DNA from 3 places in the Dactylosporangium sp. McL0621 genome. Region 2 is predicted to be linked to each of the others. Evidence: riboswitches for the same ligand, from Rfam matches in the RefSeq annotation. Region 2 holds a riboswitch; each other region holds the start of a gene.

Region 1 (7,501 bases), 1.6 Mb from region 2:
GGCGAGGGTCTGCGGACGGGTGGCCTGGATCTGGAAGTATCCGTTGCCCTCGCTCAGGAACGCCTTCATCCGCGTCAGGCGCGCCCGTTCCGCCTCGGTGAGCGCGGCCTGCTCGTCCTCGCTGATCTCCCCGAACGGGATGAAGCCGACCGTGGCGGCGTTGACGTGTACGCCGACCACGTGCTGCGGATCGACCCGGCCGAGGTCCGGGGCCACGAACGCGCCGAAGTCGCCACCCTGCGCGCCGTACCGCTCGTAGCCGAGACGGCGCATCAGCTCGGCGAACGCGGTCGCGATCCGCCTGCTGTCCCAGCCCGGCCCGGACAGCGGCCCGGAGAACCCGAATCCGGGCAGCGACGGGATCACCACGTCGAACGCATCGGTCGGATCGCCGCCGTGGGCCCGGGGATCGGTCAGCGGGCCGATGACGTCGAGGAACTCGACGATGGAGCCCGGCCATCCGTGCGTCAGCAGCAGCGGCAGCGCGCCGGGTTCGGCGGATTTCGCGTGTACGAAGTGCAGCCGCTGCCCGTCGATCTCGGTGACGTACTGCGGGTGGGCGTTGAGCTCGGCCTCGTGCGCGCGCCAGTCGTACTTGGTGGCCCAGTGCTCGGCCAGGTCCTTCAGATAGCCGACCGGCACGCCGCGCTCCCACGCCGGGCCCGGCAGTTGCCCGCCCCACCGCGTGCGGGTGAGACGCCCGCGCAGATCGTCGAGGTCGGCCTGGGGAATGTCGATACGGAACTCGGTGATCGCTGTCATGGCTCCAGACTGACGACCACTGCGGACAACTTCGGTCCTCAAATGAAGGAGGGCTGAAAGACCTGGCGGCGGCCCCCCACACCCCAGGGAGGGCCGCCGCCAGGTTCGGAAGGAAGCAATGAATCAGCAGGACAGGGAGCCGGCCCCCACGCCCGTGCCCAGGATCGACACGAAGCGCTGGTACGCCGACACGCGGCTCTGCACCTGGGCCGGGTTGCGGCCCCCGCACTCCAGGCTGCCGTTGATGCTCCGGATCGTCTCGCCGAAGCCGGCGCCGTTGACGATGGCGTTGTGCGGGGTCATGGTGCCCGGGCCGCTCTGAGTGTTCCAGTACCAGAGGGCGGTCTTCCAGGCCACGGCCGAATCGGTCTGCACGAGGTTCGGGTTGTGCAGCAGGTCGATGCCCAGCGCGTCGCCCGCGGCCTTGTAGTTGAAGTTCCACGACAGCTGGATCGGGCCGCGGCCGTAGTACGCCGACTGGCCGGCCGGGCAGCCGTAGGACTGGCTCGTGTCGCAGTAGTGCGGGTAGTTCGCGGTGTTCTGCTCCACCACGTACACCAGGCCGCCCGTCTCGTGGTTCACGTTCGCCAGGAACGCGGCCGCCTCCTGCTTGCGCACGTCGTCCGAGCCGGTCTTCGCGAAGCCGGGGTACGCCGACAGCGCCGCCACCAGGCCCGAGTACGTGTAGAAGGAGTTCCGGCCCGGGAACATCTGGTTGAACTGGGCCTCGCTCACGACGAAGGAGCCGTTCGAGGGGGGAGGAGTCGTCCCGCCACCAGTTCCACCACCAGTGCCGGTGCACGCGTACGGGTCCCAGTACCAGGTGCTGATCACCGGGCTGTAGCCCGGGTTGTCATGTTCGGCGACGTAGAAGTTACCGTCCGTGAACTTCACGATGTCCCCGGTCGCGTAGTTGCGGCCCTGCACCCACGCCGGGAAGCTGCAGCCGCCCGCGGTGCCGGTCTGGGTCGGGGGCTGCGGGGTCGAGCCGCCGCACGAGCCCTGGTCCTGCCAGACGCCGGTCGTACCGGGGGGCGCCTCGTTCTGCGTCCACCACTTGGCGAGGAAGTTGTGGCCGTTGCGGGAGACCGTCGCGCCCCCGGTGTAGACCGCCGAGGCCTGCCAGGCGGGGCTGCAGGACGCGGCCGACGCGGGGAGCATGTTGAAGACCGCGACCACCCCGCCCACGACGGTCACCGCGGCCAGCATCGCCCACAGGCGCACTCTCGACACCGTTGATCACTCCTTACCCAGGTCGTCTGACCTGCCCATCCGACCAGGCGGAGGGGCGTGAAGGAGCGAACGTCATCTTTTTATGAAGAATATTTACGGTTGTCTTGAGACATGCGGCCCGGCGGTGATCTACGTCACTGCGGCGTGTCTTCAACTGGAAGAGGACAAACCGTCCGGTGCGCGAATTCGGCGCCCTGGGTACAGTGACCCACGGTCACGTCCACGAGGGCACCGCCCCCGGTGCCGGGCGAGGCTGCCGCCTAATCGCCGCACTGTGGCGAGCCGGGGACCCACCGTAACGTTGGGGTGAATCCGCCCTTCTCCCGAAGGGTGGTAGGGGTCGTTCCGTCCCGAACCCGTCAGCTAACTCGGTCGGCGGCCGACGGAAGGAACAACGAACAAGATGTCATTGCGACATCCCTACCGGCGCCTGATGGTCGCGCTGCTGGCGGCATTCGTGCTCGGGGGGCTCGCCGCCACGCCCGCCGCGGCCGAGCCCGGCGGCGACACCGGCGACGAGGGCTCCAGCGCGAACCCCACCCTGGGCTCCGTACTCGAGGACAGCACCCGGGCCTGGTCCGAGGCGAAAGAGAAGTTCGACGCCTCGGTCAAGCGCCAGGGCGAGCTCACCGCGCAGCTGCAGGCGACCGAGGCCCAGCTCGCGACGGTGCAGGACCAGGTGGCCTCGATCGCCGTCGCGGCCTACCGCACCGGCCCGCTCACCACGTTCGCCGCGCTGATGGACTCCGGCAGTCCGGACGGCTTCGCCGAACGGGCCGGCACCATCAACCAGATCGCCCACCACAACGACAACCTGCTGCACCAGCTCAAGCAGCTCAAGGACAGCCAGGCCGCGCAGAAGAAGGCGCTCGAGGACGAGGTCGCCGCGCAGCAGCAGCAGGTCCAGACGATGGAGCAGAAGAAGAAGGACGCGGAGAACGCCCTGAAGCTGGCCGGCGGCCCGAGCAAGGGCTTCGTCACCGCCAACCTGCCGACCGCCGACCCGGTGCCCCGCACGTCCACCGGCGCGCTGCCGAAGGAGTCGTGCAGCGTCAAGGACCCCACGACGACGGGCTGCATCACCCCGCGCATGCTGCACGCGATGCAGGAGGCGCAGAAGGACAACTTCAAGCGGTTCGTGGCGTGCTTCCGCCCGAGCGGGCCGTACGAGCACCCCAAGGGCCGGGCCTGCGACTTCTCGGTACAGACGAAATCGGGATTCGGCGGCGTGGCCTCCGGTGACGACTTCGTCTACGGCAGCACGCTGGCCGCGTACTTCGTCAAGAACGCGAATGCGCTCGGCGTGATGTACGTGATCTGGTTCAAGGAGATCTGGACGCCCGCCGTCGGCTGGCACCATTACAGCGGCGTCGCCGGCGATCCCTCCAGCGACCACACGAACCACGTGCACCTCTCGATCCTGTAATCCTCAAAGACGCGAGCGGCCGGCCGATGGGGCAACCGTCGACCGGCCGTTTTCCGTGGCAAGGGGATTGCAGTGAAGTACCGTCTCGTGACCCGCAGCGACTTCGACCGACTGGTCTGCGCGGTCCTGCTGCGCCACCTGGACCTCATCGGCGACATCACGTTCGTGCACCCCAAGGACGTGCAGGACGGTGCGGTCGACGTGGGCCCGACGGACATCCTCACCAACCTGCCGTACGCCCCCGGCGCCCACCTGGTCTTCGACCACCACCACTCGGAGACGCTGCGCACCGGCGGGCTGGCGAGCAACCACGTCATCGACGCGGAGGCCCCGTCGGCGGCCCGGGTGATCTGGGGAAAGCAGAAGCTCAACACGGTGTTCGCGGTCGGCAGGTCGATCCTCGACCGCAGCTCGCCGACGGACATCGGCTCGGTCATGCTGCAGTACGGCGGCGGCGGCCACCTCGCCGCCGGCACCTGCCAGGTCCCGCACGACCGGTCCGAGCAGGTCCTGCACGAGCTGATCGAGAAGGTCGGCGCCCCGATGAGCTCGAGCGCGAGCCGCAAGGGCTAGCCCCTGGAGGAGCTACAGGAGTTCCGTGTCGCGCAGCAGGCGCCACAGGCCGGCACCGTCCGGGGCGCCGAGCCAGCGCCAGTCGTCGGGCGGGAACCGCCGCGGGTTGCCGGCCACGCCCGGGACCGCGCCGGCCAGCACCGCCTGCGTGGGCGAGAGGTGCCGGATCGCGACCGCCGCGATGCTGTCCGGGTGCTCCGCGGCGAACTCGGCGTAGATCTCCGGGTCGTGCTGGCCGTCGTCGCCGACGAGCAGCCAGCGGATGTCCGGGAACTCCTGGGCGAGCCGGGACAGCGAGGCCCGCTTGTGCGCCTGGCCGCTGCGGAAGAACCGGTCCGCCTGTGGCCCCCAGTCGGTGAGCAGCAGCGGGCCGGCCGGGTACAGGTGCCGCGACAGGAACCGCGTGAGGGTCGCCGCCACGTTCCAGGCGCCGGTGGACAGGTAGAAGACGGGCGCGCCCGGGTTGGCGTTGACCAGCCGCTCGTACAGCACCGCCATCCCTGGTACCGATGCCCGGGCGTGCTCATCCAGCACGAAGGTGTTCCACGCCGCCAGCAGCGGCCGCGGCAGCGTCGTGACCATTACCGTGTCGTCCACGTCGGAGACGATGCCGAGGCGGGTGGCGGCCGGGTCGATGATCCGGACCGGCGCCTCGACGGGGTCGCTGTCCTCGCACTGCAGCGTCACCGTGGCCCAGCCGGGGGCCAGGTCGGCCTCGACCACGAAGTCCACGAACCCGCCGCGGTCGCAGCGCACCTCGCAGGTCTGCCCGCCGGCCTGGATCCGCACGAGCGCGTTGCTGACCGACACCGCGGTGAACGAGCGCCAGCCGCGCAGCTTCTTGAGGCGCTTGCCGGGCTTCGGGTCGATGCGGGCCAGCAGCACCCGGCCGAGCACCCGGACCCAGCCGGGCCTGGTCTCGGTCGCGGCGGAGCCGTAGCCGGTGTAGGCGGTGACCGCGACGCTCCAGCCCCGCCGGCGCAGCCGCCGCTCCAGCACGGCGTGGAAGGCGTCCTCGATGCGCGCCGCCCGGTGCAGCGGCAGAGGCGCGCTGCTCGGAGAGCTCGAGGTCAGGGACACCGCCCCACCCTGCCACAGCCCTGCCACCGGTGCACCCTGCTAGCCGATCAACTCAACGTGACCAACAGACGACGGTGGCATGAAACCGTGAGCCCGAACCGGCGGGGCACTTCTAACGTGAATGTCATCGAGGAAACATGAAGGTACGAGGCGCACAGGAGGTGCGAGATGGCTACCACTTTCGAGGCCGTTCGGGCCGAGGCGCTGTTCGCCTCGGATCTGCAGGGCTCGCAGGCCCCGGCGCGCGGCGAGATCCGCACCGCGGTCGCGGCGACCCTGCGGCGCATGGGCGTGCAGGGCTGCGCGGCCCGGGTCGCGAGCGAGTTCGGCGACCACCCGGAGACCGCCGTCGCCCGCATGGCGTGGGCGCTGGCCCAGATCCGCGCGACCTACCCGGTCGAGGGCTCCAAGACGCTGCGGGCCATTCGCTCGATGCGCCGCCCGGGCGCGGTCATCCGTCCGATGGCCGCCTGAAAAGCCTGAATAAAAGGCGCGGCCGTCGGGCATTACCACGGCCATGCAGGAACTGCACGTCACCATTGACCCGGACGGCGCCGACCCCGCCGTCCAGCGGCTCCAGGAGCCGCTCGAGGCCCAGCTGACCTCGGCGCTGCAGCGCGCCGCCGAGGTCGTCAAGGACGACTACCACGGCGAGTCCGTGGACGAGGTGAGCCAACGGCTCCTCGAGGTCGCCCGCGCGAGTCTGCATCCGGACATCGCCGGCGCCTGGCTGCCCGACCAGCGCGAGCTGCGCCAGGCCGCCGAGGCGATCGTGAGCGATTTTCACTGATTGCCCCGATCATGCAACCTGTCCGCCCCACACTGTCTCCAGAGCCCGCAAACCCAGGAGGCCTGCAGTGGAGCAGCACAAACTCAAGATCGACATGAACGACGCCACGGTCGACCAGCTGCGCGACCACCACTTCGCGCTCTTCGGCCTCCACGCGATCGCCACCTCGGCGAGCGGTGCTCCGACGATCTGGCTCTCCGCCCACTATCTCGAGCGGCACCTCGAGATCACGTGGCGGGAGACGTACTCGATGTACACCACCCGCCAGACGGCCCACGCCCCGAGCACCAAGGTCGTCGCCACGCACAACTACCCGGCCCCGCTGGGCAGCGTGCTGACCGTCGCGGGCAACGACGGCGCCGGCATCGTGACGCCCGGCGGCCCGGCCGGCCACATGGAGATCGACAACACCGGCCGCACCGAGCTCGGCGCCGGGCTGTGCCTCCACGACTCGCACGGGATGTACCAGCCGATGGGGGTCTTCGACCTGATCGACGTCGACCTGTTCCAGCCGGTGCCCAAGGTCGCGTTCTTCTTCTCGCCGATCCCGCACACGGCCGGCGAGATCGCCACCCGCTCGCTCGGCCCCGGCGTACTGCTGGACTACCAGATGTCGAGCAACCGGGAGCTTTCGGTCGAGTACGACATCCACGACGGCTGGTCGACGAACAACCGCCCGTACGCCCGCGCGATCGCCGCCAACGAGCCGCTCAACCCGCTCCTGCTGATCCGCTCGTCGGCCCTGCAGGCCCTGGCGATGCAGCGGCAGCGCATCACCGCGCGCTAGACGTTGCTGATCCAGCGCACCGCGTGCGCCTCGGTCGGGTCGGGCGGCTCCCAGCGCCCGGCCATCCGGTCGATCACCGCGGGCGGCACCGTCCGGGCCCGCGCGCGGTTGCGCCGGTGCACCACGTCGGGCGGCGCCTCGACGCTGACGACCTCGACCCGCGCGCCGTAGTCGGCGGCCAGCCCGATGCTCCGCGAGCGCAGGGCGCGGGTGAGGTTCGTGGCGTTCCAGACGTACGCCGTGCCCGCGCGCAGATGCTCGCGGGCGCGCGCGTAGGCGGCGGCGATCACCGGGCCCTGGTCGCCGGTCGGGCGCACGCCGAGCTCGTCGCGCAGGTCGTCGAGGCTGATCACGGGCACGCCGGGCCGGTTGGCCGCGATCCAGTGGTCCTTGCCCGCGCCGGGCAGACCCGACATCACGGTCACCGTGAACCGCGTGCCGTCGAAGGCGGCATAGCCCGGATCGCGGCCCGGGGTCCGGAAATATTCGAACCGGGCATGGTCCGAGGGGAATGCGCGGGGCCGGTCGAAACAGCCGATTTCCCGGGTGTACTGCATGAAGAGCGCGACTTCCGCGAGCCGCTCGGCGTCGCCGCCGGACGCCGCGGCCGCCAGCAGCGCCAGGTCGTCGTTGCGGGCGAGCAGGCTGACCCGGAAGGCGACGCGGTCGAGATCGGGGCGCTCGAGCGCGCCGAAGGGGAGCCGCTGGTGGCGTACCAACGCGGCGACATGCTCCCGCCAGGCGATCGGCACGCCGCGCGCCCACAGGATGCGCCGCGCCCCGAGCTCGCCCGCGTCGAGCAGGAGCGCCGCCGCCCGCACCCGTTCGCGCTCCTCCGGCGGCCGCGCCC
Region 2 (7,501 bases):
ATGGTGCGCGCCTCGGGGTCGCCGGCGATGGCGGCCGCCGTGTAGGCCCCGATGGCCAGGAAGAACGCGTGGCCGAGCGACACCTGGCCGGCGAGGCCGGTGACGATGTTGAGGCCGAGCGCGCCGAGCGCCGTCACGCAGGCGAGGGCGAGCAGCTGCAGCATGTCGTCCTGGACCAGGAACGGCAGGGCCAGCACGAGCAGCAGGCCCACGACGACGAAGGTGCGCTGCACGGAGCTGCCGAACAGGGCGAAGTCCTGGGCGTAGGCGGTGTGCAGCAGGGGACGCTTTCTCATACGCGCGTGACCTCCCGGGTGCCGAACAGCCCGTACGGGCGGACCAGCAGGACGAGCAGCATGACGACGTAGGGCGTTACGACCGAGAAGTTGCCGCCGAGCCACGGCAGGTTGCCCTGGTAGGTCGCGGTGACCTCCTGCACCACCCCGACCACCACCCCGCCGATGACCGCGCCGGGCAGCGAGTCGAGCCCGCCGAGGATGATCACCGGCAGCGCGGTCAGCGCGACCAGCCACAGCGACTCGCTGACGCTGCCGCCGACCGCGGCGAAGGTGCCGGCCACGGCCGCGAGGGCCCCGGCCAGCGCCCACGACATCGCGAAGACCGACCCGACGCTGACCCCCTGGGCGAGCGCGGCCTCCTGGTCGTAGGCGGCGGCCCGCATCGCCAGACCGGTTCGGGTGTACCGGAAGAAGGCGAACAGCCCCGCGATGAGCACGGCGGTCGTGAGCACCATCGCCACGTGCCGCTGCTCGACGACGATCCCGCCCGGCAGCTTGAACACCTTCAGCCCCCACGGGTCGCCGACGTGGCGCACGTCGAGGCCGATGAAGGCGTTGTCGGCGACCCGCACGGCGATGTCGATGCCGAGCGTGATGATGGCGACGGTGAACACCGGCCGGCCGATCATCGGGCGCACCGCGAGCCGCTCGACCCCGAGGGCGAGGCCGCCGGTGAGCGCGGCCGCGGCGAGCAGGGCGAGGAAGAAGCCGAGCGGGCCGACGAGGTACGTCACCAGCACCGCCCCGGCCAGCATGAACGACGGCTGGGCGAAGGAGATCACCCGCGTCGCCTTGTAGATGATCACGAAGCCGAGGCCCAGCAGCGCGTACACGCTGCCGGTGCCGACGCCCCGCAGCACGCTCTCGAGCAGATCCTTCACGCGGGACTCCGGTACATCTCGTCGCTCCGGTACATCTCGTCGACCTCGGCGCGGAAGGCCTCGGCGACCGCGGCGCGGCGCACCTTCTGCGTCGCGGTCAGTTCTCCGGTCTCGTGGTCGAGCTCCTTGGGCAGCATCCGGAACTGCTTGAGCTGCTCCACCGGCGCGCGGCCGGCGTTGACCCCGTCGACGATGCCGCGCACGAGGGCCAGCACCTCCGCCTTGGCGGACAGGTCTCGGTAGGTGGTGTAGGCCAGGCCCTGCCGCTGGGCCCACTCGCCGACGGTCTCGAGCTCGATGCCGACGAGGGCGGTGAGGTACGCGCGCCGGTCGCCGACGACGACCGCCTCCTTGATGTACGGGGAGGCCTTGAGCGCGTTCTCGATCTCGCTGGGGGCGACGTTCTTGCCGCCCGCGGTGATGATGATGTCCTTGGCCCGGTCGGTCACGCTCAGGTACGTGCCGTCGAGCACGCCGATGTCGCCGGTGCGCAGCCAGCCGTCCGGGGTCAGGGCGGCGGCGGTGGCGGGCGCGTCCGCGAAGTACCCCGCGAAGGTGCCCGCGTGCCGGGTCTGGATCTCGCCGTCGTCGGCGATGCGCACCTCGACGCCGCGCTGGGGCTCGCCGACGGTGCCGAGGCGGATGCGGCCCGGCCGGTTCGCGGTGGCGATGGCGGCGTTCTCCGTCATGCCGTACACCTCGTGCATCGGCACCCCGATGCCCATGAAGAACCGCAGCACCTCGGGCGCGACCGGGGCGGCGCCGCTGGCCGCGTACCGAATCTGCCGCAGCCCTATCCGCTCCCGCAGCGCGCGGTAGCAGCACAGCCAGCCCAGCGCGTAGCGCAGCCGGCTGCCGGCGGTGTGCCGCCCGCCGTTGGCCGCGAGGGTGGCCCCGATGCCGTCGGCGACCCGCAGCCACAGCCGGGCGTTGGCGCGCTTGAGCCGCGACGCGCCGGCGATGCGCGTGGTGACGCCGGCCAGCATCTTCTCCCAGATGCGCGGGACGCCGAAGAGGATCGTCGGCTGTACCTCACGCAGGTCCGCCTGCACCGTCGCGATCGACTCGCCGAAGTGCACGACCACGCCCGTGGCCGCGCCCAGCCACACGGTGAAGACGCGCTCGGCGACGTGACACAGCGGCAGGTACGACAGCAGCAGGTCGCGCGGGCCGGGCGGCGGGTCGGTGAGGCCGCCGTCGCCCCGCAGCACGTCGACCGCGAAGTCCACATTGGACACGGTGAGCATCGCGCCCTTGGGCCGCCCGGTCGTGCCCGAGGTGTAGACGAGCGTCGCCAGGTCGCCGGGCTCGGCCGCGAGCTCCAGGGGCGGGGCCGGCCCGTCGGCCAGCATGTCGTCCCACGACAGCAGGCGGTCGTTCTGGTACCGGTTGCGGATGCCCTTCGGGTCGAGGTACACGATCCGCTGCAGCTGCGGGCACTCCCCCAGCACCGCCAGGGCCTTGTCCACCTGCTCCTGGTCCTCGGCGATGAGCACCTTCGCGTCGCTGTGGGCCAGCAGGTAGCCGACGTCGCCGGCCGGGCTGGTCGGGTAGAGCCCGACGGTCGCGGCCCGCAACGCCACCGTGGCCACGTCGGCGTAGAGCCACTCGGGCCGGTTCTCGGCCAGGATCGCGACGCGGTCGCCAGGGCCGACGCCGAGCCCGCGCAGCGCGTGCGCGACCGACTGCGCCGAATCCCAGTACTCCCGCCAGGTGATCTCGCGCCAGATCCCGCGGTGCTTCTCCCGCAGCGCGACCGCGTCCGGGGTCCGGCCGGCCCGGTCGCGCACGAGGGTGGCGATTGTCATTTCGTCTCCCCCAGGTACGCCCGGATCACGTCCGGGTTCTGCTGGACCTCTTTCGGGGTGCCGCACGCGACCGGCACGCCGAAGTCGACCACCAGCACCCGGTCGGCGAGGTCCATGACCAGGCCCATGTCGTGCTCGACGAGGATCATCGGGATGCCCAGCTCGTCGCGGATGTCGAGGATGTACCGGGCCATGTCCTCGGTCTCCTCGAGGTTCATCCCGGCGACCGGCTCGTCCAGCAGCAGCAGCCGCGGCTCCATGGCCAGGGCCCGGCCGAGCTCCACCCGCTTCTGTACGCCGTAGGGCAGCAGCCCGACCGGCATCCGGCGCCACTGGGCGAGCTCGAGGAAGTCGACGATCTCCTCGACCCGGGCCCGGTTGGCCAGCTCCTCGCGGCGGGCCCGGCCGACCCAGGCGATGGCGGCCAGGGTGCCGTAGCGCATGTGGTGGTGCCGGCCGAGCATCAGGTTCTCCACGACCGTGAGCTGGCGGAACAGCTCGACGTTCTGGAAGGTGCGGGCGACGCCGAGCCGGGCCACCTTGTCCGGGCGCGCGCCGGTGATGTCGGTGTCGCCGAGCAGGACCCGGCCCTCCTGCGGGCGGTACACCCCGGAGATCACGTTGAAGATGGACGTCTTCCCGGCGCCGTTGGGGCCGATCACGGCGAAGAGCTCGTCGGCGCCGACGGTGAAGTCGACCCCGTTGATGGCCTTGACCCCGGCGAAGCTCAGCCGCACATCACGGAACGTCAGCACATCGCTCATGCCGTCACCTCCGCTTCGCTCCGGTAACGGCATGACGAGAGCTGAGCTTCATGATGAGCGGCCCCTCCGCTGCGCTCCGGACCGCTCATGCCGTCACCTCCGCTTCGCTCCGGTAACGGCAGGACGAGAGCTGAGCTTCATGATGAGCGGCCCCTCCGCTGCGCTCCGGACCGCTCATGACAACCACCGCTTGCGGCGCTTGTAGTGCTTGACGTCGCGGAACGAGTGGGCCGCGTGCGAGCCGAGGTAGAACTCGCGGATGTCGTCGTCGGCGAGCAGCTCCGCGGCCGGCTTGTCCAGCACGACCTTGCCGTTCTCCAGCACGTAGCCGTGCTCGGCCACGGACAGCGCCATTGTCGCGTTCTGCTCGACCAGCAGCACGGCGGTGCCGGCCCGGTTGATCTCCACGATCAGGTCGCGCACCTGCTCGACCAGGCGCGGGGCCAGGCCCAGGCTCGGCTCGTCCAGCAGCAGGTAGACCGGGTCGGACATGAGCGCCCGGCCCATCGCGAGCATCTGCTGCTCGCCGCCGGAGAGGTAGCCGGCGACGGCGCCGCGCCGCTCCTTGAGCACGGGGAAGAGCGTGTACATGCGCTCCATCGCCTCGGCCACGCCGCGGCGGCGGGTGTGGGCCCCCAGCCGCAGGTTCTCCTCGACGGTGAGCTCGGCGAAGGTGCGCCGGCCCTCCATGACCTGGCTGATCCCGCGCCGGACGATGGCGGCCGGGCGCAGGCGGTGGATGGGCCTGTCGCCGAGGGTGACGCTGCCGCGGGTGACGGCCCCGTCGTGCACGCCGAGCAGGCCGGACAGCGCCCGCAGCAGCGTGGTCTTGCCGGCGCCGTTCGCGCCGAGGAGGGCGACGATCCGGCCCTCCGGGACGTCGAGGCTCACGCCCCGTAACACCAGCATCACGTCGTCGTAGACGACCTCGAGGTTCTGGACCCGTAGCACGTTGCGGACCCCCGAACTATTTGCACCGGCGGTGTAAGAAGTTACGTGTATTTAACCCGCTCCAGAGGAGGAATCAAGTCCCGAATTCGTAACCGTCCGGCACCAAAGTCACGGTGTGGTACCGCCGATGAACCGGTAGTAATCCGGACTTTTAGGTTATTAGATATCGAGGGGGGCGCACGCCTTCCGCCCGAGGGGTGATCACGTTAAGTTAGGCCCTGGCCTGCTCGGCAGTCCGCCGTCCACCCCGGATGGCGCCGGGCAAGCGCCGCCGAATCGAACCCGCGCGCACCCGCCCTCGGGCGCGCGCGTCGAACCGGGGACCCACGCAATTCGGGGTGAATCCGCGACGCTGCGGTAGGGCGCTTCTCTTCCCGCCCGAACCCGTCAGCTAACCCGGTAGGCGGTTGGTGCAGAAGGGTCTACCCTCCCTTGTCCACTGGACATCGTGCCTGCCGGTCGGTGCTGCGGACCCTGCTGATCGGGTTCCTGTCACTCGCCGTGCTCGCACCCGCCACGGTCGCGCACGCCGACCCGTCGCTGGCCGAGATCGAGGCCCAGCTCGACAAGCAGAACAAGGACCTCGAGGCCACGATCGAGTCGTGGAACAAGCTCAACATCGACATCGCCGACTCGCAGGCGAAGGCCGCCGACCTCGAGAAGCACGTGACCGCGGCCAACGACGGCGTCCAGGCGATCGCGATCGAGGCGTTCAAGAGCAACGGCAAGCTGCGCAACCTCAACGCCATACTGAACGCGACGTCGTCGGGCTCACTGATCGACCAGATGTCGATGCTGCAGCAGATCACGCATCAGCAGCAGAAGAGCATCGAGGAGTACCGGGCGGCCAAGGCCACCCTGGACCAGACGATCGCGACCCAGAACACGCAGAAGGCCGACTTCGAGAACCAGCGCAAGCAGATCGAGGGCGACGTCAAGAAGCTCGAGGATCTGCAGAAGAAGGCCAAGAACGCCGGCAGCACCAAGGTCACCGGGGCGAACTACAACCCGGGCACCCTGCCGGCCGTCTCCGGCAACGCCGGCGCCGCGGTGAACTACGCCAAGAGCAAGCTCGGCAAGCCGTACGTGTACGGCGCCGCCGGTCCGAACTCGTTCGACTGCTCCGGCCTGACGATGGCCGCATGGGCGGCCGCGGGTGTGAGCCTGCCGCACAACGCCGCCAGCCAGTGGAGCAAGGTGGCCCACATCCCGCGCAGCGCGCTGGCCCCGGGCGACCTCGTCTTCTACAACGGCCTCGGCCACGTCGGCATCTACGTCGGCAACGACACGATCATCCACGCGCCGCACACCGGTGACGTCGTGCGGTATGCATCGGTCAGCGTCGACAGCATCTACGGGTACGGCCGCGTCAAGTAACGCCGCGTCGCGAAGGGCCGCTCTTTTCGAAGGGCGGCCCTTCATCATTGGCACCATGGCTTCCTGGGACCCTCAGCAGTACGAGCGCTTCGCCGAGGAGCGCGCCCGGCCGTTCCGCGAGCTCGTCGCCCGCATCCCGACGACCTCCGCGGTCGCCGTCGTCGACGTGGGCTGCGGCCCCGGCACGATGACCGCGACGCTCGCCCAGCGCTGGCCCGACGCGGCGATCCTGGGTCTGGACTCCTCGCCGTCGATGATCACGGCCGCCGATGAGCGGCGCACCGCCCAGCTGACCTTCCAGCTCGCCGACGCGGCCGGGTGGCGGCCCCAGCGCGGCTCCCTCGACGTCATCGTGGCCAACGCCTCGCTGCAGTGGGTCGACGACCACGAGACGCTGCTGCCGCGCTGGGCGGCCGCGCTGGACGACGGCGGCACCCTCGCGTTCCAGGTGCCGAGCCCCGGCTTCGACCCGGGCCTGGCCGGCGTGGCCGCCCGGGAGCGGTGGGCGCCCGGGCTCGCGGGCGCGCTGGGGGCGACCGGGCCGCGCTCGGCGACACCGGTGCTCGACGCGGCCGAGTACGTGCGGCTGCTCTGCGCGGCCGGGCTCACCGTCGACGCGTGGGAGACGACCTATTACCACGTGCTGCCGGGCGACGACCCCGTGTTCGAGTGGTTCAAGGGCACCGGGCTGCGCCCTTACCTCGACGCACTGTCGGGCGAGGACCTCGAGGAGTTCAGTGCGGACATCCGGACCGAACTGCGGCGGCTGTACCCGCGCGAGCCGTTCGGCACGATCCTGCCGTTCCCGCGCCTCTTCGTGGTCGCCCATCGGCCATGATCCGCGTCGGGTGGTTTACATCTCGGCGGGCCCGGCGTTCCTACGCTGGCGCGCGTGAGCAAAACCTGGAAGATCATTATTTTCAGCGCGATCGGCGCCTTCCTGCTGTGTTGCGGGGGCGGCGCGGCCGGGCTGTACTTCATCGTCAACAGCGCCACGAAGGCGCCCAAGGCCGCGGCCGGGGACTTCCTGACCGCCCTCGAGTCGGGTAGGACGCAGGCCGCCTACGACATGCTGTGCTCCTCGGCGCAGCGGCAGTACGGGCCGGAGGCCTTCGACACGTACGTCAAGAAGGACCCGGTCACCGGGCACGACCTGGGCTGGGGCGGCTCCTACAGCAACGACAACGGCACCGAGACGGCGTCGATCGACGCCAGCGTGACGTACAGGAGCAGCGGCAAGTCCAAGCACACGTTCGAGCTGCTCAAGGAGAGCGGGGCGTGGAAGGTGTGCGGCGACCCGTACTAGGAGCAGACAAAGGCCCCGGGTCCTCATCGACCCGGGGCCTTTCGCCGTCTTGAGTTGGGCTGCCTTTTGGCTGAGCGGCCTGTCGTTTGGCCAGGTGGCCTGGCGTTGGCTGGGC
Region 3 (7,501 bases), 4.4 Mb from region 2:
TGCCGTCGGTACCGGACGAAAAGCCGCAGTCACGCAAACTGCTCGTGGCCGCGGCGGTCGTCGCGATCGTGGCGGTGGCCGCGGTGGTCCTCGCGCGCGGCGACGACCCGAAGCCGCCCTCCGTGCTGGCCGACGGGACGCTGCCGGCCGACGCCGCGGGCCTCAACGGCGTCGCGGCCGGCCCGGGCGCGTCGAGCGCCCCGGCCTCGGCCCGCCCCACCGGCTCGGTCCCGGCGGTACCCCCGGCGGCCGCCGCCTCGGCCGAGGCGTCCCCCGGCGCGCCCCCGCCGCCGTCCGGCCTGCGGGCGACCCCGGTCAGCGCGGCCGCCATCCGTCTGCAGTGGACGGACAACGCCCGCAACGAGACCGGCTACGAGGTCATCAACGGCTCGACGTCGCACACCGCGGCCGCCGACGCGACCACGTACACCTGGGACGGCCTCGCCCCGGACACGTACATGTGCTTCAAGGTGCGCGCGATCGGCGCGGCGGGCCCGTCGGCGTACTTCCCGGCCGCGCAACAGGACTGGGTGTGCACCACGAGCCAGGCCGGCACGGGCCCGGCCGCCCCGAGCGGCCTGACCGCGACCCCGCAGGGCCCGGCCGCCGTCCGTCTGCAGTGGACGGACAACTCCGCCGACGAGACGGGCTTCACGGTCATCAACGGCAACACGTCGCACAACACCGCGGCGAACGCGAGCTCGTACACCTGGGACGGCCTGAGCCCGGGCACGTACATGTGCTTCAAGGTGCGCGCCTTCAACCCGGCGGGCGTCTCGCCCTACTCCCCCGCCGCCCAGGAGAGCTGGGCCTGCACCACGACCCCGGCCGCCTAGGGGCTGTGTCGAAGTGGGGGTCGGAGCGAGGCGAGGCTCAGGCGTCGGCTGGGGCCGCGCCGGGCGCGCCCCGATACCGGGGTTGTATCGGGGTGTGACCGCTACGGTTCCCGGCGACGCCTGAGTCCGCCGCAGCCCGGCCATCCACTTCGATACAGCCCCTAGGGGCTGCAGCGGCGCATCGCCCAGCACCGGCCGAACCCTGCGCGCGGCGGCCGGTCAGGTCACGCGGCCCTGACCGGCCGGTGGAGCCGAGCCGGTCAGGGCAGGGTGACCTGCGCCGGGGTCGAGCGCTGGGTGGTGGTGCCGTCGCCCAGCTGGGAGTTGGCGTTGTTGCCCCAGCACCACAGGCTCGCGTCGGTGCGGACGCCGCAGGTGTGGTAGCTCGCGACGAAGCCCGCCGTCCAGGTGGTGGCGGTGCCGACCCGCGTCGGGGCGGAGCGGTTGGTCGTGGTTCCGTCGCCGATCTGGGCGGTCATGTTGTTGCCCCAGCACCACAGGCTGCCGTCGGTGCGGGACCCGCACGTCGTGTCGACCTCGGCGCTGACCCGGCTCCAGGTGTTGACGGTGCCGATCTGGATCGGGGCGGTCTGGTACGCGCCGGAGATGCCGAGCTGGCCGTAGCCGTTCTCACCCCAGCACCACAGGGTGTGGTCGGTCCGGGTCGCGCAGCTGTGGGCGAACCCGGCGGTGACGCCGCTCCACGTGGTGGCCGTACCGACCTGGGCCGGCGTGGTCGAGTAGGCCACGCTGCCCAGGCCGAGCTGCCCGGACGAGCTGTCGCCCCAGCACCACAGGGTGCCGTCGGTGCGGGTCGCGCAGCTGTGCGCGTAGCCGGTCGTGACGCTCGCCCAGGTCGTGGCCGTGCCGACCTGCTGCGGGGTGGTCACGGTGTAGACGGAGGAGCCGAGGCCGAGCTGGCCGAGGCGATTGAAGCCCCAGCACCACAGGGTGCCGTCGGTACGGACCGCGCACGTGTGGCTGTCGCCGGCGCTGACGCTCGCCCACGTGGTCGCGGTGCCGACCTGGACCGGGGTGGTCTTGTTCACGGTGGTGCCGTCGCCGAGCTGGCCGCGGAAGTTGCGGCCCCAGCACCACAGGGTGTGGTCGGTGCGGGTCGCGCAGGTGTGGCTGGCGCCGGCGTCGATGCCGGACCACGTGGCGGCGGTACCCACCCGTGTGGGGGTGGCCCGGTCGACGCCGGAGCCGTCGCCGACCTCGCCGCTCCAGTTGCTGCCCCAGCACCACAGCGTCGCGTCGGTCCGGACGGCGCAGGTGTGCGCGTAGCCCGCGGCGACGGTGGAGACCCCGGGCCCGGCCGCGGCGGCGGGGCCGGCCATGGTGCCGACGGCGAGCACGACACCGGCGGCGGACGTCACCGCCGCGGCGATGACCCTTCTCAAGTGGCTCATGCGCTGCGACGGTAGGATCGCGCGGCCACGGTGGGCAACGGCGCCGCCACCGTACGGCCGCTGTCCTGGGACTTGACCGGGAAAGTTACAGCGTTCAATCGCTCCAGACCGCGCGCACCGCGTCGGCGAGGGCCGCACCCTGGCGCAGGCCGGCCTCGACGGCGGCGGCGCGGCGGGACGGGTCGAGCACATTGGGGCCGATGGCCTCGAGCGCGGCGTCGTCGGGCTCGATCACCAGGCTGCGCGCCGCGCCGGTGGCGGCGATCTCGCGGTCGATGAGCGGGCGGATCAGGCCGCCGACGGGCGCGATGACGAGCAGCGCGCCGGCGCCCTCGGCGAGGTCCGCGTTCGTGCCCGAGCGCACCCCGCCGTCCATGTACCGCCGGCCGTCGATGGTGACCGGCGGGAACACGCACGGGACCGCGCAGCTGGCGGCGACGGCGAGCGGGAGGGGTACACCCGCGGAACGATCGAACACGGCGGACCGGCCGCCGTCGGTGTCCACCGCGGTGATGCGCAGGGCCCGGTCGGGCCATTCGGCGACCGGCAGCTGGGCGGCGAGGCGCGCGACGTGGGGCTGCTCGTCGCCGGTCGGCGCGGCCAGGGCCATCGCGCCGATCTCGGCCATGATCTCGGCGCGGGGGCGGGACCGGTCGGCGAGCAGCGCGAACGCGGCGATGGCCGGCGCGATGTCGACGGCCGGGGCCGGGCGGTCCGGGGCGGCGGTCTGGGCGGCGACCGCGTCGTCGAGGGAGATCCCGGCGGCCACGACGGTGCCCACCACCGAACCGGCGGAGGTACCCACGACGAGGTCCGCGTCGCCGACCCTCACCCCGGCGCGGGCCAGCCCGCCGAGGACTCCGAACTCCCAGGCGATACCGGTCATCCCGCCGCCGCCGAGCACCAGCGCTTTCGTCATTACCGGAAGGTAACCCATCCGCTCACCCGGCACACCGCCCGGACGCGCGGAAGATCGAGTCATGCCGACCGCGCGGACCGTCGGCGGGCTGTCGATCATCGGCCTCGGGCTCGCCGCGGCCGCCCTGACCTGGTACGGCGGCGGCGGCGGCCCGGACCCGGCGCACGGCCCCCGCTGCACCACCCCGAGCGCCGCCGACCTCAGTGGCCGGACGGTCACCGCCTTCGACCTGGACCGCCCGCTGCGCTGCGCCAACCTGCACCGGGCCACGCTGCAGGACGCGGCCATCACGAGCGCCGACCTCTACGGCGCCGACCTGAGCCGCGCCACGGCCCGCTCGGCGCAGCTGAGCCAGGTGAAGCTGACCCGGGCCGACCTGGGCGGCGCGGTACTGCGCGACAGCTCACTGACCGACGTCGGCCTGCAGAACGCGACCCTGCGCGACGCCGACCTGCACGCGGTGTCGTTCCTGCGCACCGACCTGGCCGCGGCCGACCTGCGCGGCGCCGACCTGACCGGGGCCACGTTCGAGGCCTCCAACCTGCGCGGCGCCCGGCTGGGCGGCGCCCGCCTCGGCGGCACGTCGTGGGTGAACTCGGTCTGCCCCGACGGCACCAAGTCCACCGACGGCACCTGCGAGGGCCACCTGGGTGCCTGAGCGGCACGCCGGAAACCCCCGCTCGTCATCCCTCTCGGGGTGGAGCGGGGGTCCGCGGCGGTGGTGACATGCGACCCGTCAGGGGCGGCCGTAGCCGTACAGCGAGTCGATGTCGATGGGGGCCACCTTCACCACGGTCCGGCTGTTCGGCGCGTGGATGATCTGGTTGTTGCCGATGTAGATGCCCACGTGCCCGAGGCCGTTGTAGAACACCAGGTCACCGGGGGCCAGCTGGCTCCGCGTGATGTGCCGGACCTTGCCCCACTGCTGCGCGGCGTTGTGCGGCAGCGAGACGCCGGCCGCCTTCCACGCCATCATGGTCAGGCCGGAGCAGTCGAAGGTGTTCGGGCCGGCGGCGCCGAAGACGTACTTCTTGCCGAGCTGGGCCCACGCGTAGTTGACCGCCTTGCCCGCCGCGCCGGAGACGGCCGGCGGCGGACCCGGGTTCGGGTTCGACGTCGTGGTCTTCGTCGGCGTCTTGGCCTTGGCGGCCGCGGCCGCCGCGGCGGCGTCGGCCTTGCGCTGCATCTCGTCGAGCTTGACGATGTTGCCCTCGATCTGCTTGCGCCGCCCCTCGATGTCGGCCTTCTGCCGGCTCTGCGCCGCCAGGGTCTCGTTGAGGCGCTTCTGCTCGGTGTCGACGCCGGACTTCGCGGTCGTGTACTTGGCGAGGTCCGCCTGCTGGTTGCGGGATATCTGCTGCAGCGTGCCGACCCGGTCGAAGAACCCGTCCGAGGAGCTGGCGCCGAGCATCAGCGACCAGGTGTTGAGGTTGCCACCGGTCTTGTAGGCGTTGACCGCGATCTGGTCGGCGGTGGCGCGGGCCGCGTCCATGCTCGCCTGCAGCGGCTGGAGGTCGGTCTCCAGCTGCTTGATCGAGGCCTGGGTGGCCTCCAGATCGCCGTTGATCTTGTTGTACTGCTCGACGATGAGCTCGAGGTCCCGGTTGCCCTGGTCGATCTGGGCCTGCAGCTCCTCATGGGTCGGGTCGGCGTGTGCGGCACACGCCGGCGCGACCATCGCCGCGACCGCCACCCCGATGAGCAGCGAGCGCAGTGCCGTTCGTCCGTTGAACACGGCAGCGTCCTTCTTCCGGACCGCCTACCGGGTTAGCTGACGGGTTCGGGCGGGAGGAAGGTGCGCCCTACCGCGACCTTGACGGGCGCGGATTCACCCCACGGGGCGAGCCCCAAGTGGGTCCCCGGCTCGTGCGTCGCGCCTGCTCCCAGGCCCTTCGTACGACTCGGCGGCGCCGGCCCGGGCCGCCCAGGGGGTGGGCGGCGACTGCCGGCCGACTGGACCAAACGTAACGAGAACATCTCGGCGGCGGAACCGCACAGTCCCCGATCTAAGCAACACTTAACGCAGACTCAAAGATCCGTAGGCGGCGCTGAGCAGCAGCGGTACCAGGGCCGTCATCGTGGCCGCCAGCCCGACGAACTCCGCCGACCAGCCGATCAGGGCCGGCCCGAGCAGGATGCCGGCGTACATGAAGGTGGTCAGCCGGGCGACGAGGACCGCGGGCTCGGGGCCGGGCAGCCGTCCCACCGCGCTGAAGGTGAGCGGGATCAGCACCGACGAGCCGAGGCCGGTCAGGGCGAACCCCGCCACCGCGGCGCCCGGGTGCGGGGCCAGCACCGCGGTCGCGAGGCCGGTCGCGGCGACGGCGACGCCGAGGCGGAACAGCGGGCCGGCCCCCAGCGGGCGGTGAGCCGGTCGCCGGTGAGCCGCCCGAGGGTCTGGCCGCCGGTGTACGCGGTGATCCCCATCGCGGCGAGGCCGAGCGTCGCGTGCCGCACGTCGTGCAGGAATATGCCGCCCCAGCCGAGCGCGCCGCCCTCGCAGATCATGAGCGCCGTCGCGGTCAGGCCGAGCACGAGCAGCGGGCGGCTCCAGGCGGCCCGCGCGGACGACGGCGCCGCGGCGCCCGGCGGGTCCGGCAGGCGTGGCCCGAGTACCAGACCGGCGGCCAGGAGCAGAGCGCCCGCCGTGACCGCGTGCACGGCCAGCGACACGCCCGCGTGGGCCAGGACGGCCGTGGACAGCGAGGCCACGACCGCGCTGATGCTCCAGCCGGCGTGGCAGCCGTTGAGGATGGGCCGGCCCGCCCCGCGCTCGACGGCGACCGCGAGCGCGTTCATCGCGGCGTCGGTGGTGCCGTGGACCGCGCCGAGCAGCGCCGTGCCGGCGGTGAACCACCACGGGCCGGGCGCGACGGCGAGGCCGGCCAGCAGCACCGGCATGACGGCGAGGGTGACCCGCAGGATCGCCCGGGCGCCGACGCGGGCGGTGAGGGGGCCGACGAGCTGCATGCACGCGATGGCGGCGAGCGCGAACAGCAGGCCGGTGAGGCCGAAGCGGCCGTCGGTGAGGTGGTACCCGGCCTTGAACGAGGGGGCCCGCACGATGTACGTCGACAGCGTGAGGCCGTTGAGGAAGAACACGGCGATGACGGTCACGCCATCACGACGATCGGCGAACCCCGGATCGGACACGGCCGGTCCGGGGCCCGCCGAACGGTCAGACCCGCGCCAGGCGGGCCGCCTCGAGCGCGTCGCGGAGACGCTGCTCGGCCTCGCTGCTGAGCGAGCTGTGCAGGAGGCGGCCGCCGAGGTGGTACGGCTCCATCTCCGCCACGACCTTGTCGACGGTGATCTGGTCGACGAGCAGGAACAGGGCCGCGTTACCGGGCTCGAGCGCCGAGCCGACGTCCTTCATGAACTTGTCGTCCACCCCGGTGTCGGTGAACTTGCCGGCGACGCCGCCCGCGGCCGCGCCGACCGCCATGCCGATGAACGGGGCGAAGAACAGCAGGCCGATGAGGCCGCCCCACAGCGCCCCGCCGGCCGCCCCGACGCCGGCCATGCTCGTCGACTGGTGCAGCTTGACCTTGCCGTCACGGCCGGCCTCGACCACCGCGGCGTCGCGCACGGTGATCAGCCCCTGGCGCTGCAGCTCGATGATCCTTTCACGGGCCGAGTTCGCGGTGGCCAGATCGGGATAGCCGATCGCCACGAGTTCACTCATGGTGCCTCCTCCTAGTTGACCGTCCTTGCCCTGCAACGGTCTTCGAGCCGCGGCCCGGCCGCCTCGCCCGGCGGAGATGACCGCCGCCCCGATCGCGGGCAATAGCCCTCTGACCCCTTGTTCGCGCACGGCGGGCGCTAGTAACGTCACTGGCCGTGAGCGCAGTGCTGCGTAACAACGTGAGGCTCCTCGGCCCCGAGAACGCCGCCGCCCCGGCGATCGTGTTCGCACACGGCTTCGGCTGCGACCAGAACATGTGGCGGTTCGTCGCGCCCCGCTTCGCCGGCCAACACCGCGTCGTGCTCTTCGACCACGTCGGCGCCGGCGGCTCCGACCTGAAGGCCTTCGACCCGCAGCGCTACTCCACCCTCGGCGGCTACGCCGACGATCTGCTGGAGCTCCTCCACGAGCTCGACCTGCACGGGGTCGTGTTCGTCGGGCACTCGGTCGCCGCGATGATGGGCCTGCTGGCCGCGAACGCCGAGCCGGACCGGTTCTCCGGGCTCGTGCTCGTCGGGCCTTCCCCGCGGTACATCGACGACGAGGGCTACTACGGGGGCTTCAGCGCGAACGAGATCGACGAGCTGCTCGAGAGCCTCGACAGCAACTATCTCGGCTGGTCCTCGGCGATGGCCCCGGTCATCATGGG

The links. A riboswitch is a leader RNA that binds a small molecule or an ion and turns the genes downstream of it on or off. The one in region 2 is predicted to bind cyclic di-AMP.
Region 1: linked by a shared signal. The riboswitch ahead of ACPPVO_RS59150 (coiled-coil domain-containing protein) and the one ahead of ACPPVO_RS06255 (NlpC/P60 family protein) in region 2 are both predicted to bind cyclic di-AMP.
Region 3: linked by a shared signal. The riboswitch ahead of ACPPVO_RS45715 (NlpC/P60 family protein) and the one ahead of ACPPVO_RS06255 (NlpC/P60 family protein) in region 2 are both predicted to bind cyclic di-AMP.

The regions. Positions count from the first base shown of each region.
Region 1 covers NZ_CP188259.1:12,449,041-12,456,541, reverse strand. The annotation lists gene ACPPVO_RS59160 (epoxide hydrolase family protein) at 1-762, opposite strand, end outside; gene ACPPVO_RS59155 (glycoside hydrolase family 19 protein) at 886-1,995, opposite strand; cyclic di-AMP (ydaO/yuaA leader) riboswitch at 2,243-2,389, shown strand; gene ACPPVO_RS59150 (coiled-coil domain-containing protein) at 2,399-3,421, shown strand; gene ACPPVO_RS59145 (hypothetical protein) at 3,494-3,994, shown strand; gene ACPPVO_RS59140 (App1 family protein) at 4,007-5,068, opposite strand; gene ACPPVO_RS59135 (hypothetical protein) at 5,243-5,548, shown strand; gene ACPPVO_RS59130 (hypothetical protein) at 5,592-5,864, shown strand; gene ACPPVO_RS59125 (hypothetical protein) at 5,932-6,651, shown strand; gene ACPPVO_RS59120 (AAA family ATPase) at 6,648-7,501, opposite strand, start outside.
Region 2 covers NZ_CP188259.1:1,364,261-1,371,761, reverse strand. The annotation lists gene ACPPVO_RS06280 (branched-chain amino acid ABC transporter permease) at 1-296, opposite strand, end outside; gene ACPPVO_RS06275 (branched-chain amino acid ABC transporter permease) at 293-1,180, opposite strand; gene ACPPVO_RS06270 (AMP-dependent synthetase/ligase) at 1,177-2,988, opposite strand; gene ACPPVO_RS06265 (ABC transporter ATP-binding protein) at 2,985-3,752, opposite strand; gene ACPPVO_RS06260 (ABC transporter ATP-binding protein) at 3,927-4,661, opposite strand; cyclic di-AMP (ydaO/yuaA leader) riboswitch at 4,963-5,124, shown strand; gene ACPPVO_RS06255 (NlpC/P60 family protein) at 5,166-6,080, shown strand; gene ACPPVO_RS06250 (methyltransferase domain-containing protein) at 6,136-6,918, shown strand; gene ACPPVO_RS06245 (hypothetical protein) at 6,973-7,386, shown strand.
Region 3 covers NZ_CP188259.1:9,641,289-9,648,789, forward strand. The annotation lists gene ACPPVO_RS45695 (protein kinase domain-containing protein) at 1-836, shown strand, start outside; gene ACPPVO_RS45700 (RCC1 domain-containing protein) at 1,097-2,248, opposite strand; gene ACPPVO_RS45705 (patatin-like phospholipase family protein) at 2,343-3,167, opposite strand; gene ACPPVO_RS45710 (pentapeptide repeat-containing protein) at 3,229-3,825, shown strand; gene ACPPVO_RS45715 (NlpC/P60 family protein) at 3,904-4,902, opposite strand; cyclic di-AMP (ydaO/yuaA leader) riboswitch at 4,910-5,067, opposite strand; gene ACPPVO_RS45720 (hypothetical protein) at 5,185-5,436, opposite strand; gene ACPPVO_RS45725 (MFS transporter) at 5,418-6,284, opposite strand; gene ACPPVO_RS45730 (DUF1269 domain-containing protein) at 6,346-6,852, opposite strand; gene ACPPVO_RS45735 (alpha/beta fold hydrolase) at 7,008-7,501, shown strand, end outside.